DNA from 2 places in the Microbacterium proteolyticum genome. Region 1 is predicted to be linked to the other one. Evidence: predicted binding sites of a transcription regulator. Region 1 holds the regulator's gene; the other holds the start of a gene.
What was found. Region 1 encodes HspR, which represses chaperone genes until heat shock. Its sites were predicted from a motif close to AAGTTGAGTCNNNNNGACTCAACTT; they were not measured.
Positions count from the first base shown of each region.

Region 1 (7,461 bases):
CCCGCGCCCGGCGGGGTCGGCGCCCGGGCCGTCGGTTCTACGCCAACAGACGCTCCGCGGTGCGCTCGCGCGGCAGCGGCACCGGCGTCACCGCGGCCGGCTCCTCGCGGCGCAGCTCCTCGTCCCACAGCCGCAGGAGCTTGAGGGTCAGGTGCAGCGTGCTCCGCTGCAGGCCGTCGGCCAGGGCCTCGCGGACGGCCTCCGGCATCTGCTCGAGCCGGTAGTACAGCGTCGTGCGGTGGATGTGCAGGCGCTGGCAGGCGACGGAGGCGCGCCCCGCGGCATCCAGGTACGCCTCGACGGTGTCGCGCTGCGTCGAGTCTTCCGCGGACGCGAGGACGAACGCCGCCGGGCACGCCTGCACGAGGAGCGAGCGCGAGCGGGGCAGCGTCTGCACGAGCGCCCAGCCGCCGAGGTCCTCGGCGCGCACCGAGGTCACCTGCTCGGGGAGGGTCGCGCGCAGGTGCGCGGAGCGGATCGCGCGCGAAACCGCGTCATCCACGTCGCCGTCGTCGGGCGACCCCGCCGCCAGCGCGAACCCCCGGGCGGTCATGCCCTGCGCGGCGGCCTCGGCATCCACCGCCCTGTTCCGGGCGTCGAGGTCGAGGGTGCGGGATGCCACGAAGATCGCGGCTCCTCGGTGGGCGCCGACGAACTGCACGGCACCGTGGAGGACGGTCGCCAGGCGGCGCCCGAACGCGACGATGCCCAGTTCCGGTGCCGGGTCGAGCACCACGGCGAGCAGCTCGATGCCGTCGGCGCGGCCGTCGATCCAGCGGCGGGAACGGAGCTCCCACAGCGCATCCCGACGCACGCTCGAGTCGTCGTCGATGAGGTTCGCGAACACGCGGTCGCGGCGCGCCGCGGGACTCGCGCCGGAGGCCATCTCGAGGAGGTGCACCGCGGCGTCGACCACGGCCCACTCGCGCGGCGAGAGGTCGGCACGCGCCGTTCCGCCGATGCGCAGCGCACCACCGCCGAACGCGATGTCGGCGTCGGCATCCGCGGGCTCATCGGCGCGGCGGAGGGTCACGCGTCGACCGAGGGCGTGGGACAACTGATCGATGATCTGCGGCGGGTGCATCGTGCGGCTCCTCACGTGCGGTCCGGGGTGGGTACGGCCCACGGTACGGACGCCCGCCGCGACGCGCGTGGCCCTCTGAGACCCACGGTGGAACGACGACGGCGCGCCCCGGGTGGGAGCGCGCCGTCGGATGCGGAGAACCGATCACTCCTGGATGAACGCCAGGATGTCGGGGTTGATCACGTCGGCGTGCGTCGTGAGCATGCCGTGCGGGTAGCCCTCGTAGATCTTGAGGGTCGAGTTCTGCAGCAGCTCGTGCTGCAGGAGCGCGGCGGCCTTGTACGGCACGACCTGGTCATCGTCGCCCTGGAGCACGAGCACCGGGACCGTGATGGCCTTGAGGTCCTCGGTCTGGTCGGTCTCGGAGAACGCCTTGATGCCGAGGTAGTGGGCCTGCGCGCTGCCGGTCATCCCCTGGCGCCACCAGTTGTCGATGACGGGCTGCGAGGCGGTGACGCCCTCACGGTTGAAGCCGTAGAAGGGGCCGGATGCCACGGCCTCGAAGAACTCCGCACGGTTGGCGGCGAGCGCCTCGCGGAACCCGTCGAACACCGACAGCGGGGTGCCCTCGGGGTTGGTGTCGCTCTGCAGCATGATCGGCGGCACGGCGGCGACGAGCACGGCCTTGGCGACGCGACCCTGCGGCTCGCCGTACTGCGCGACGTAGCGGGCGACCTGGCCGCCACCGGTCGAGTGACCGATGTGGATGGCGTTGTGCAGGTCGAGGTGCTCGACGACGGCGCTGACGTCGCTGGCGTAGTGGTCCATGTCGTGGCCGGTGCCGATCTGCGACGAGCGGCCGTGACCGCGGCGGTCGCTGGCGATGACGCGGTAGCCCTTGTCGAGGAAGTACAGCAGCTGGGCGTCCCAGTCGTCGGACGACAGCGGCCATCCGTGGTGGAAGACGAGGGGCTGGGCGTCGGTGCTGCCCCAGTCCTTGTAGAAGATCTCGGCACCGTCGGTCGTGGTCACAAATGGCATGTCAGCCTCCGCTCGGATGTTCGACGAGCGCCCTCCGGGGGTGTGTTCCGGGGCGTCGCCGGTGAACACGCCTCACTGTAGGAGGGGGTGGGGGAACCGGCATCCGACAATCGTCCGAGAAACGTCCGACCGGCGGCGAGGTGCGGGTCACGCGTCGCCGCGCACCCTCAGCGCGTCCCGGCGCGTCGGCCGTCAGTCCTCGTCGTCGAGCAACCCGCCCGGGCGCCAGAGCACCACGTCGGTCGCCCGCCGCACGCGCGCCCCGTGGCGCAGCGTCACCACCGAACCCGTGGCCCCCGCGGCGAAGACCCGCGCGCCCGGACGCGATTGGCGCTCGGCCATCAGCTGACGCTCCAGGTCGGTGACGCGCCGCGCGAGTTCGTGCACCCGCTCCTCGAGCGCCAGGAGACGCGCGATCGCGGGGAGACTCATCCCCTCGCTCGACAGGCGCGCGACCTCGCGCAACTGCTGCACGTGACGGCTGGAGTACCGCCGCGATCCACCCTGCGTGCGGGCGGGCACGACCAGGCCGAGCCGGTCGTACTGCCGCAGCGTCTGCGGGTGCATGTTCGACAGCTCGGCGGCCACGGCGATCGCGAAGATCGGCGCATCCTCATCGAGTTCCTTGTCGGACACGGCCTCTCCTCTCTCGTGGATCGCGTGCTCCTGGCATCCGATTGTGGCGGATGCCAGGAGCACGGCGTCACTGACGCGCCTTGGCCATCAGGTCGGCGCGGGGATTCTCTTTCGGTTCGAGCGCGTGGAAGCGCTCGAGGGCCTCGCGGGCTTCGTCGCTGAGGTGCTGCGGAACGGCCACCTGGACTTCGGCGAGCAGGTCGCCGGTGCCCTTGGACGAATGGATGCCGCGCCCCTTGACGCGCAAGACGCGTCCGGAGGGGGTGCCCGGTGCGACACGCAGCCGCACGGGCTCTCCCCCGAGGGTGGGCACCTCGATCGTGGCGCCGAGGGCCGCCTCGGTGAAGGTCACGGGGACCGTCAGCCGCAGGTTGAGCCCCTCGCGCGAGAACACCGGGTGGGGTCGGACCGCGACCGTCACGACGATGTCGCCGTTCTCGCCGCCGTCCGGAGACGGACGGCCGCGACCGCGCAGTCGGATCTTCTGGCCGTCGGCGACCCCCGCGGGGATCTTCACCTTGAACGGGACACCGTCCTCGCCCTGCAGGGTGATCGTCTCGCCCTTGGCGGCGGTGACGAAGTCGAGCGTCGTCCGGGCGGTGACGTCGGCTCCGCGCTGCGGTCCACCGAAGCCGCGGTAGCCGCCCGTGGTCTGACCGAACCGGCCGGAGCCGAAGCCGCCGCCCTGCTGGTCGAACATCGAGAAGAAGTCCTCGAAGCCACCGCCGGGAGCGGACGCGCTTCCGCGCTGCTGACCGAACCGGCTGAAGACGTCGTCGAAACCGCCGCCCCCGCCGGCCCCGGGTGCCGAGAAGCGCGCCCCCGAGCCCATGGCCCGGATCTGGTCGTACTCCTCGCGCTGCTCGGGGTCGTTGAGCACCGCGTAGGCCTCGCTGATCTCCTTGAACTTCGCCTCGGCCTTGGCATCACCCGGGTTCGAGTCGGGGTGGTACTGGCGCGCGAGCTTGCGGTACGTCTTCTTCAGATCGGCAGCGCTCACGCCCTTGTCGACACCGAGGACCTTGTAGAAGTCCTTGTCGAACCAGTCCTGACTCGCCATGTGTCCTCCTACTCGACCGGCACGGCGACGACGACCTTGGCCGGTCGCAGCTCGACGGAGCCGAGGCGGTACCCCACCTCGACGACCTCGAGCACCGTGGCCTGGGTCACGCCCGGGGTGGGCGCTTGGAAGATCGCCTCGTGCTGCTGCGGGTCGAAGGGCTCGCCGGCGGTGCCGTACGAGACCACGCCGAGTCGCTCGGCCACGGCCCGCACCTTGTCGCCGATCGCCGCGAAGGGCGTGCCCTCGACGAGGTCGCCGTGCTTCTCGGCGCGGTCGAGGTCGTCCATGACGGGCAGGAGGCCCTTCACGGCCTCGCCCTTCGCGCGTTCGATCTCGCGCTCGCGCTGCTCCTCGGTGCGCCGACGGTAGTTGGCGTACTCGGCCTGCAGGCGCTTGAGGTCGATCAGGAGCGAGGCCTCCTTGTCGGAGGACGCCCCCTCTGCGGCGGCCTCGGGGGTCTGCTCGGCGCCGAGGATGTCCTCGATCGTGAGGCCCTCGGCATCCGGGGTCTGCTCGCCCGACGGCGCGGGGCCGGAGGTGTTCTCCTCCGGCCCCGTCGTCTCGTCAGGACCGGCGCCCGAGCCCTGGGGCTGTTCGTCGTCCTTGTGTGCCATCAGTTCTGTCGCTTACTTCTTCTCGTCGGTCTCGTCGTCGACGACTTCGGCGTCGATGACGTCTTCCTCGGGGTTCGGCGTCTCACCGTTGCCGGGCTGGCCGACGTTCGGGTCGGCCTGCTCACCCTGGGCCTGCGACGACGCGTAGATCGCCTCGCCGAGCTTGCCCTGGCTCGCGTTGAGCTTGTCGAACGCGGTCTTGACCGCGTCGTCGTCGTCACCGGCGAGCGCCGTCTTGAGGGCGTCGACGTCGGCCTGGACGTCGGTCTTGACCTCTTCGGGCAGCTTGTCCTCGTTGTCCTTGATCAGCTTCTCGATCGAGTACGACAGGGTCTCGGCCTGGTTGCGGGTCTCGGCGGACTCGCGGCGCTTCTTGTCCTCCGCCGCGTTCTCCTCGGCCTCGCGGACCATGCGCTCGATGTCCTCCTTGGGCAGCGACGAGCCGCCCGTGATGGTCATCGACTGCTCCTTGCCCGTGCCCTTGTCCTTCGCGGACACGTGCACGATGCCGTTGGCGTCGATGTCGAAGGTGACCTCGACCTGCGGGATGCCACGGGGAGCCGGGGCGATGCCGGTGAGCTCGAAGGTGCCCAGCGGCTTGTTGTCGCGCGTGAACTCGCGCTCGCCCTGGAAGACCTGGATCGCGACCGACGGCTGGTTGTCGTCGGCGGTGGTGAAGGTCTCGCTGCGCTTGGTCGGGATGGCCGTGTTGCGCTCGATGAGCTTGGTCATGATGCCGCCCTTGGTCTCGATACCGAGGCTCAGGGGGGTGACGTCGATGAGCAGCACGTCCTTGCGCTCGCCCTTGAGGACACCGGCCTGGAGCGCTGCGCCCACGGCCACGACCTCGTCGGGGTTGACGCCCTTGTTCGCGTCGCGACCGGTCTCCTTCTTCACCAGCTCGGCGACCGCGGGCATGCGGGTCGAGCCACCGACGAGCACGACGTGCGCGATGTCGTCGACCTTCACGCCGGCCTCGCGGATGACGTCCGAGAAGGGCTTGCGGGTGCGGTCGAGGAGGTCCTTGGTGAGGTCCTCGAACTTCGCGCGGGTGAGCGTCTCGGACAGCGACACGGGGCCCGAGTCGGTCAGCGAGAGGTAGGGCAGGTTGATGGAGGTCGAGGTCGAGCTCGACAGCTCCTTCTTGGCCTGCTCCGCGGCCTCCTTGAGGCGCTGGAGGGCGATCTTGTCGCCCGAGACGTCGACACCGGTGGTGTCCTTGAACTGCTTGATGAGGTAGTCGACGACGCGCTGGTCCCAGTCGTCTCCACCGAGGCGGTTGTCACCGGCGGTGGCGCGCACCTGGATGGTCGAGAAGTCGTCGTCTTTGCCCACCTCGAGCAGCGACACGTCGAACGTTCCACCACCGAGGTCGAAGACGAGGATGAGCTCGTCCTCCTTGCCCTTGTCGAGGCCGTACGCGAGAGCGGCGGCGGTGGGCTCGTTGATGATGCGCAGGACGTTCAGGCCCGCGATCTCGCCGGCCTCCTTCGTCGCCTGACGCTCGGCGTCGTTGAAGTACGCGGGCACCGTGATGACGGCATCCGCGACGCTGTCGCCCAGGTACTCCTCGGCGTCGCGCTTGAGCTTCTGGAGGATGCGCGCGGAGATCTCCTGCGGCGTCCACTTCTTGCCGTCGACGTCGAACGTCCAGTTCGTGCCCATGTGGCGCTTGACGGACGAGACCGTGCGGTCGACGTTGGTGACGGCCTGGCGCTTGGCGGTCTCGCCGACGAGCACCTCGCCGTCCTTGGTGAAAGCGACGACCGAGGGGGTCGTGCGGAAGCCTTCGGCGTTGGCGATGACCTTCGGCTCGCCACCCTCGAGCACGCTCACGACGGAGTTGGTCGTCCCGAGGTCGATTCCCACTGCACGTGGCATATGTGTCTCCTTGATCATGAGTCGGGCGGATGCCACGACTCGGGGTTTCGTAAAGTCTGCTGCGCGGGTTGAGCCGCGATGACTCAAGGCTAACGCAGGCGACTCGGGGCGTCAAGCAGACTTGATATGAATTGGCTCAACTTTTCCAGTGGCGGGTCGGGTCGTCTGGAGCCGGCATCCACGGGTTTGGGGCGCGTTTGTGCGGTTGGGGCGCGAAAAACCACGCCCCGAACGCACAAACGCGCCCCAAAGCGGCCGCGAACCACGACGCCCCCGCGACCGGGCAGGTCGCGAGGGCGTCGAAGGAGGGATGCCGCGGGCTCAGTCGCGATCGTACGAGCGGCGCTGCGGACGCTCGGTGCGCTTCGCGGACCGGCCGCCCTGATCCAGGCGCAGGTCGATGAGGACGCCCGAGATGCGGGTGTCGGTCAGCCGGTTGAGGGTGTCGCGCGGGAGGTCGGCCGGAAGCTCCACGAGCGAGAAGTCCTGGCGGATCTGGATGGCGCCAAAGTCGTTGCGGCGGAGGCCGCCCTCGTTCGCGAGCGCCCCGACGATCTGGCGCGGCTCGACCCGCTGTCGGCGCCCGACGGCGATCCGGTACGTGGCGAACCGGCCGTCGCTGTCGCGGCGTTCGCGGCGCTCCGCGCCCTCGCGGGGCGCACGGTCGCGGTCGCGGTCGCGATCCCGGTCGAAGCGCGGCTGCGACAGCGCTTCTTCCTCCAGCAGGAGGGGCGTGTCGCCCTGCGCGACCACGGCGAGCGCCGCGGCCACGTCGGCCTCAGGCACGTCGTGGTGCGCGACGTAGTGGGCGACCACGTCGCGGAAAGTCGCGATCGCAGCGGTGTCCTCGAGCGCGGTGGTGATCGCGTCGTCGAAGCGGGTGAGGCGCGTGGCGTTGACGTCATCGACGCTCGGCAGCGACATCTCCGTCAGCGGCTGGCGGGTGGCCTTCTCGATCGCGGTGAGCATGCGACGCTCGCGCGGGGTCACGAAGCTGATGGCATCCCCGGTTCGTCCGGCGCGTCCCGTGCGGCCGATCCGGTGCACGTACGACTCGGTGTCGATCGGGAGGTCGTAGTTGACGACGTGACTGATGCGCTCGACGTCGAGACCGCGCGCTGCGACGTCGGTCGCGACGAGGATGTCGAGCTTGCCCGACTTCAGCTGGTTGACCGTGCGCTCGCGCTGCACCTGCGCGACGT
Region 1 is NZ_CP121274.1:856,052-863,512, forward strand. Features, by position in the region: gene P8R59_RS04790 (helix-turn-helix domain-containing protein) at 38-1,084, opposite strand; gene P8R59_RS04795 (alpha/beta fold hydrolase) at 1,229-2,065, opposite strand; gene P8R59_RS04800 (heat shock protein transcriptional repressor HspR) at 2,258-2,701, opposite strand; gene P8R59_RS04805 (DnaJ C-terminal domain-containing protein) at 2,769-3,761, opposite strand; gene grpE (nucleotide exchange factor GrpE) at 3,770-4,378, opposite strand; gene dnaK (molecular chaperone DnaK) at 4,391-6,259, opposite strand; gene P8R59_RS04820 (DEAD/DEAH box helicase) at 6,581-7,461, opposite strand, start outside.

Region 2 (7,461 bases), 760 kb from region 1:
GAGCGAGGTCGACGCGTGGGCCGTGCACCCTGGCGGTCGGAGCATCCTCGACCGGGTCGAGTCGGCTCTGTCCCTGGATGCCGAGGCGCTCGCGTCCTCGCGCGAGGTGCTGCGGGCGCACGGCAACATGTCGAGCGCGACGCTGCTGTTCATCCTGCGGGATCTTCTCGCGGACACGGCCCGCGCGGACGGCGACAGGGTGGCCGCGCTGGCGTTCGGTCCGGGACTCACGGTGGAGGCGGCGCGCCTGGTGCTGCGCCGCCCTGCGGCGTGAGGCGGGAGCCCCGCGGATGCACCAGACACGCCGTGGGAGAGGGACGCCGGTGAGCGCCGGAGGCTGGGCACGACTCGACGCACGAGACACCGCCCTCCTCGAGCTCATGGACGACCCCGACTGCGATCCGCGCCGTCTCGCCGCGACGTATCGTCGGTTCGATCTGGTCAACCGTGCCGTGTCCGGCTGGGGCGGGGTGTACCGCGCGCACGTGCGCCCCCGGCTTCGCGCCCTCGGCCGGCGGGGTCGCGTCCTCGACCTCGGGTGCGGCGGCGGTGACGTCGTGGTGCGTCTCGCCGGGCTCGCCGCGCGCGACGGACTCGAGGTCGAGTGGGTCGGCGCGGATCCCGATCCGCGTGCACTCCGATCCGCTCGGGAGCGCGAACGCCCGGGTGTCCGGTTCGTCTCGCGCGGTTCGTCGGAACTGCTCGCCGACGGGGAGAGGTTCGACATCGTGCTGTCCAATCACGTGCTCCATCATCTCGACGCCGCGCAGCTGCGCGGGTTCGTGGACGACTCGCGGGCGCTCGCCCGGTCCGCCGTGCTGCACGCCGACATCGCTCGAGGACGACTGGCGTACGCGCTCTACGCGATCGGGGTGACGCCGCTCGCACCCGGAACGTTCCTCCGCACCGACGGACTGCGCTCCATCCGCCGCAGCTACCGGGCCGAGGAACTCGCCCGCACGCTCGGAGAACCCTGGCGTGTCCAGACTCCGGCACCGTTCCGCGTGCTCGCCGTCGCCGACGGGATGGCGGGGGCTCATGGCTGACGTCCTCGTGGTGGGGGCGGGTCCGGTCGGGCTGGCGCTCGCCGCCGACCTCCGCGTGCGCGGCGTCGACGTCGCCATCGTGGAGCGACGAACGGGGTTGGATGCCGGGACGCGGGCGATCGGCATCCACTCCCCCTCCCTCGCGCACCTCGAGGCCTCCGGCGCGACCGACGCGCTTCTGGCCCGGGCCGTGCGCATCGGCCGCGGCGAGGCCCGCGCGGACGGCCGCACGCTCGCGACGATCCGATTCGATCGGCTGCGGGCGCGGCATCCGTTCGTCGCCGCGCTTCCCCAGTCGGACACCGTCGACGTGCTCACGGAGCTTGCGCCGGCGGTCTCGCGGGGCGTGCGCGTGACCGCGGTCCGCGAGGACGGCGCGGGAGTACGCGTGCAGGCGGTCGGTCCGACGGGCGAGGTGGATCTTCGCGCCGGGATCGTGGTGGTCGCATCGGGGTGGGCCGGGCGCGAGCTCGTGTATCGCCCGGGCGCCGTGCACACGCACCACTACTCCGACCGGTACGCGATGGTCGATGTCGCCGCCCCGGGCGATGCGACCGCGCTCGTGCACCTCGAGCGCGGCGGCGTGGTCGAGTCGTTCCCGTTGCCCGGAGGCAGACGGCGTCTCGTGGCGTGGGCGGGGAAGGCGGATGTCCCGGATGCCGCGGAGTTCCTCCGTGCGGCGCTGGCCGATCGTGTGGGGCTCGATGTGGACACGTCGACGGCGTCGACGTTCCGCGTGCGGCGCGCCGTGGCTCCCGCGCTGCGGAGGGGGCGGGTGATCGTCGTCGGCGACGCGGCGCACGAGGTCAGCCCGATCGGCGGTCAGGGCATGAACCTCGGCCTGCTGGATGCCCTCACCCTTTCTCCCCTGCTGGCGGAGTGGGTGCGCGGGACCGAACCACGACGGCTGGCCGCGTGGGAACAGGGACGTCTGGCGTCTGTCCGGCACGCCGCCCGTCTGGCGTTCCTGAACACGATGCTGGGGCGAGGCGCCTCGGCGCCCGGGCACGCGACCCGATCGGTGGCGCTGCGCACCGTGCTCCGCGGCCCGGGGGCGGCGGCGTTCACGCGCGCCTATGCGATGGACTTCGACGCCGCCGCGCGAGGCGGCTGAGCGCAGGGGCCTAGGGGCGTCCCGGGTCTCGGCGGGCCGAGCCGAGGCGGAGGGTCACGATCGGCAGGCCGTGCACTCACGTGATGACGAGCTGTGCCGCCAGCAGCAGCGCCGCGAGCATGGTCAGTCGGAACACCGCGCGCCCGGGCGGCCGTGCCACGGCGAGGGCGATCGTCGCGACCGCGACGAGCACGACCGCGCCGAAGAACACACCTCCGACGACACCTCCGCCCGACCCTGCGAAGACGGCGACGGCGCCCAGCACGATCCCCGCCGCAGCGGCGACGACGCTGACGCGGGCGCCGAGCCGGTGCGGCAATCCGCGCACCCCGGTCGCACGGTCGTCGTCGAGATCGCGGACGACGTTCGTCAGGTGCACTGCGGCGCCCAGTGCCGCCCCCGCGAGCGAGGCCCACGGCGCGGCGAGCGCGGGAGCCGGCAGCGCGAGGGTCGGGAACGAGGGGAACAGACCGAAGCTGACCAGGAACGGCACGATCGACAGCGGCGTGGACTTCAGCCCCGCGTTGTAGGCCCAGGCCGAGGCGAGCGCGAGCGCGTGGGCGGCGACGAGTCCCGGTCCGAGCGGCGCCGAAAGCGCGAGAGCCAGGGCGAGGGATGCCACCGCCACCCCGAGCGCCCGTTCCGGGGTGAGCGCTCCGCTGGCGACCGGCTTGTCGGTGCGTCCAACGGCGACGTCGCGGCCGGCGTCGATCGCGTCGTTCGACAGCCCGACGGAGACCTGACCTGCGAACACGGCGACGACGAGCAGCAGCAGACGCCACGGCTCGAGACCGGCGGCGACGCCGAGCGCCAGCGACAGGGTCGTGACGACGAGCGTCGGTCCGGGATGCGTCGCACCCCAGAGCGCCCGCACGAGCGGTGTCTTCGCGGGGGCATCGGGCACGTGACGACGGTACCGCCTCCCGCGCGCCCGGGGCGGGCGGCCCGTCACGGCCCCAGGGAACTATCGCCTCCAGGAATAGCGGCGCTCGGAAGCAGCAGCGCTCGGAAACAGCAGCGCGCTCGAGGTCAGCGGCAGGCCCGAAGTCTGTTCCGTGCTCACGGACCCGCCGTCTCGTCATCATCGACCCGCTTCTCCCAGGGGAGTGGGTTGGGTGCGAATCGAACACTGGCGGGTGGGACGGCGGAGGGATACGGATCGGGGTGGTCGGTGTAGACGCGGCCGGTGGGTGAGGTCCATTCGAGGAGTCCGTCGGGGAGCTGCGTCACGCTCCAGCGCGTGAACTGCTTCTGCGTGTGGTGCCGTTGGCACAGGCAGGCGAGATTGCGGACGTCGGTGGTCCCGCCGTGCGCCCAGTCGGTGGTGTGGTCGATCTCGCAACGGATCGCGGGAGCAGTGCACCCGGGCCATCGGCAGCGGCGGTCACGGGCACGCAGGTGCCGGTCGATCGCGGTGGTGCGGTGGTAGGTGTCGGTGTGCAGGACGGCGCCGGTGACGGGGTGGGTGATCACCCGATCCCAGGGGACGCGGGTGGCCTCGGCGAGGCGCCGTGCGGTTTCCGCATCGATGGGACCGCGGCCGACGAGCTCGGCCGGAGCCGCGTTCTCCCCTCCCGGCGCGAGCATGGTCATGGCCGGCACGACGACCTGGACCCTCGCGCGGATCTTGCCGAGGGTGCCGGGTCCGTCGTCGGGTCGGGTGGGGTCGAGAGTCGGGTCGCCGGTGAGGAGCATGTCGGCGAACACGTCCGCCCGCACCTGGTCCATCGTGCGCGTATCCGGCTTCGGGAGGACGGGACCGGCGACCGGGTCGCCGTCGACGGCACCGTCACCGCTCGCCCGGCCCGTCGGCGACGGAGTCCCCCCTCGGGTGACCCCGCCCGTCGAGGCCATGTCGCCGGAGGCGGCATCGCCGAGTGCGTCGCCCGCCTTCGCGTCCCGCGCCGCGTCCACGATGACCCGGGCCTGCTGCGTCACCCGGTCGTGGATCGCTTCGGCGAGCACGGTCGGGAGGGTCGCGATCAGATCCGACATGCCCTCCGCCGCCGGGACCACGCGCACGCACCGCAACTCGCGCGCGGCCCGGTGGCGCTCGGTGACCGTCCGCGGATGCAACCTCTGCGCGGCCACGGCGAGCCGGCTCTTCAACCGGCCCGGACTGGACGCCTCCCCCGCGAGGGACACGGCCTCGGCATCGAAGACCGCCCTCCGTTCCACCGGCAGCCCCGCCCCGGCGTCCGCGATCACCCGCACATACCGCCGCGATATCGCCCCGCTCTCCCACGCCGCGACGGTTCGCGGGAACGACTCCACCAGCGTCATCGCGTCGTCGATGTCGCGCTGCACCGTCCGATCCGACCCCCGGCACGCGGCCGCCACCTCGGACGCCACCTCCCGCAACGCCATCTCCGCGGCTCGCACCGACGCCCGTGTCGTCGCCGCGGCATCCAGCGCGAGTCGTCCGACCGCGGCCAACGCCCGTACGCGCGCGACCTCCGCCGACGCGACCGCAGCCTCGGCGACGACGACATCCGCGACCAGACCCGCCAACACCCCCACGTCGATCGCCACGACCCTCGACCCGGACGGCTCGGGCGAAACATTCGAAGACATATCCGAACGCTGAACGAAACCCACGACGTTTCCCAGATCAGGTGGCAAATCTGTGAACAACTTCCGACCTGCGAGACCTGTGCAGAAGGGGCGCACGGCCCGCGACATCGCAGCGACGACGCGGCGCCCACCGCGCGCCCCGACGACGCGACGACCGCCACGCAACACGCACCTGAACTCTTGGCACTCTCCCTACGAGAGTGCTAATCTGACACCAAGTTGAGCGACAGAGGCTCAACTTCAATGAACCTTCCGGATGCCGCATCCGGACCGATCGAAAAGGAGAACGACCATGGCCACCTACGACCCCTTCCGCGACCTCGACCGCCTCGCGTCGACGCTCCTCGACGCCCGCCGCGGCGGACCGCGACGCATGCCGATGGACCTGTACCGCGACGGCGACCACTACGTCCTGTCCGCCGACCTTCCGGGCGTCGACCCGGGCTCGGTCGACATCGACGTCGACGGTCAGCTGCTCACGATCCGCGCCGAGCGCACCCTCGCCGCGGGTGACGACGTCAAGTGGATCACGCGCGAGCGAGAGACCGCGTCGTTCGTCCGACAGCTGAACCTCGGCCAGGGCATCGACACCGAGCGCATCAGCGCCGCCTACCGCAATGGAGTGCTCTCCGTCACGATCCCCGTGAGCGAGAAGGCGAAGCCGCGTCGGATCGCGGTGTCCACCGACGACGCCGGCGACGTGATCGAGGCTCACGAGAGCACCCCGCAGCCGATCGAGCAGTGAGCACCCCGGAGGGGGCGGCCGACGGGTCGCCCCCTCCGCCCGTGTCAAGGCCCTCGGCGATCCGGAGCGCTGCCCGCAGAGTGCTCCGGTGTCCGCGACCCTCTCCCCCCACGATCCGCCGGCCGCCATCGACGCCGATGACGTGCCCGCCCTTCCCTTCACTCCGCGCGGCCCGGTGAGCGCCGCCGTCCTGCACCACCTCGGCGTGGGCGCGGCGACGAACCACACGGTCCTCGCCGACGCGGCCGCCGCCGCGTCGCCCGACGTCGAGACCGACGACGACCTTCAGCTCGCCCTCTTCGCGCTGTACGCCTCGGCCTACGGGTCGGTCTCGGCGTTCGACCCCGAGCTCGAGTGGGAGCCGTCGCTCATCGCCACCCGCGGCGTCATCGAGCGGGCGTTCGAGGCCGCGCTGCGAGCGCGTATCCTCCCGCCCGAACTCCCGGCGGCGACCGCGGATGCCGTGGCCCGCGCGCTCTTCACCCTGACCGCCGCCGACGGCGGTCCGAGCCTCTCGCGCCACCTCGCGAAGAAGGCGACCCTCGACCAGGCGCACGAGTTCCTCGTGCACCGCTCGGTCTATACGCTGCGGGAGGCCGATCCGCACTCCTGGGCGATCCCGCGCCTGGCCGGACGCCCGAAAGCCGCGCTCGTGGAGATCCAGTCCGACGAGTACGGCGGCGGCAACCCCGAGCGCGTCCACGCCGAGCTCTTCGCCCGTGCCGTGCGCGCGGCCGGGCTCTCCGACGCCTATGGCGCCTACGTCGACGACGTGCCCGCCGTGACCCTGGCATCTCACAATGCGATGTCGATGTTCGGCCTCAACCGGCGCCTCCTCGGCGCGATCGTCGGACACCTCGCGGCGTTCGAGATGACGTCCTCGATCCCGAACCGCCTGTACGCCGAGGGATTGCGTCGACTGGGCTTCGATGACGACGTGTGCGGCTACTTCGACGAGCACGTCGAAGCCGACGCGGTGCACGAGCAGATCGCGGCCCGCGACCTCGCCGGCACCCTCGCCGAGGACCGCCCCGATCTGCTCCCCGACATCCTGTTCGGCGCCGCCGTCTGCCTGAGCGTCGATGGTCGCGTGGGCGAGCACCTGCTCGATGCCTGGGGGCGTGGCGCGTCCTCACTGCGCCCCGAGGACGCCCGGTGACCGCCGAGCGTCCGCGCATCACGGCCTATCCCGACGGTCCTCTGCTCGTGCGCGGAGACGTGGACCTGCGCGACGCCGACGGCGCCCCGATCGATAAGCGCCGGCGCACGGTGGCGCTGTGCCGGTGCGGCCTGTCCACGATCAAGCCGTTCTGCGACGGGACGCACAAGCCCGCCGGGTTCCGCACCGACGACTGACCCATCCGTCGCGGACGGTCCGCGCGACCCGGCATCCTGAGCCCGATCGCCCACGCCGGAGTCGTTCCCGCCGACGGGGATGCCGTCACTTCGCCGCGCGCTCGCCGTCCACGGGCCGGGAGAGTTCGGCATCCAGCGCGTCGACGAGGCGCGCGAAGGTCTCGTCCACCGACTCGGGCTGACGGAAACCGCCGACCCTCTCCAGATCGGTGAACCCGTGCAGAGCCGAACGGACGTACCGGATGCGGTGGACGTCGGCCGCCCCCGCGCCGTACCCGGCGAGCGCCCGGGTGATCTCGTCTACGACCTCGGCCGCCGCCTGCTCCCACTCGGGACCGGTCCCCCCGCGCTGGGCGAGTTCGTACATGCCGGGACGCTCGCGTGCGAAACCCCGGTAGGCCGCGGCCAGCGCCGCGAGGGCGTCGCGGGACGACACCCCGCGCGACGATCGCGCGAGGGCGTCGCCGAAGGCGCGGGTGGCGGCGAGCGCGAGGCGATCCGTCAGATCGCCGAGACCGCCGACGTGCTTGTACAGGCTAGGAGCGGCGACGCCGAGGGCGGCGGCGACGCGGGAGAGCGTCAGGGATGCCACTCCTTCGGCGTCGACGAGCTCGGCGGCGCGGCGG
Region 2 is NZ_CP121274.1:101,019-108,479, forward strand. Features, by position in the region: gene P8R59_RS01265 (type III polyketide synthase) at 1-274, shown strand, start outside; gene P8R59_RS01270 (methyltransferase domain-containing protein) at 291-1,046, shown strand; gene P8R59_RS01275 (FAD-dependent oxidoreductase) at 1,039-2,160, shown strand; gene P8R59_RS01280 (UbiA family prenyltransferase) at 2,237-3,064, opposite strand; gene P8R59_RS01285 (HNH endonuclease signature motif containing protein) at 3,220-4,734, opposite strand; gene P8R59_RS01290 (Hsp20/alpha crystallin family protein) at 5,027-5,479, shown strand; gene P8R59_RS01295 (iron-containing redox enzyme family protein) at 5,655-6,638, shown strand; gene P8R59_RS01300 (CDGSH iron-sulfur domain-containing protein) at 6,635-6,835, shown strand; gene P8R59_RS01305 (TetR/AcrR family transcriptional regulator) at 6,921-7,461, opposite strand, start outside.
Region 2: P8R59_RS01290 (Hsp20/alpha crystallin family protein) is a predicted target of HspR. The motif match lies at 4,951-4,975, and genes of this name have one in related genera.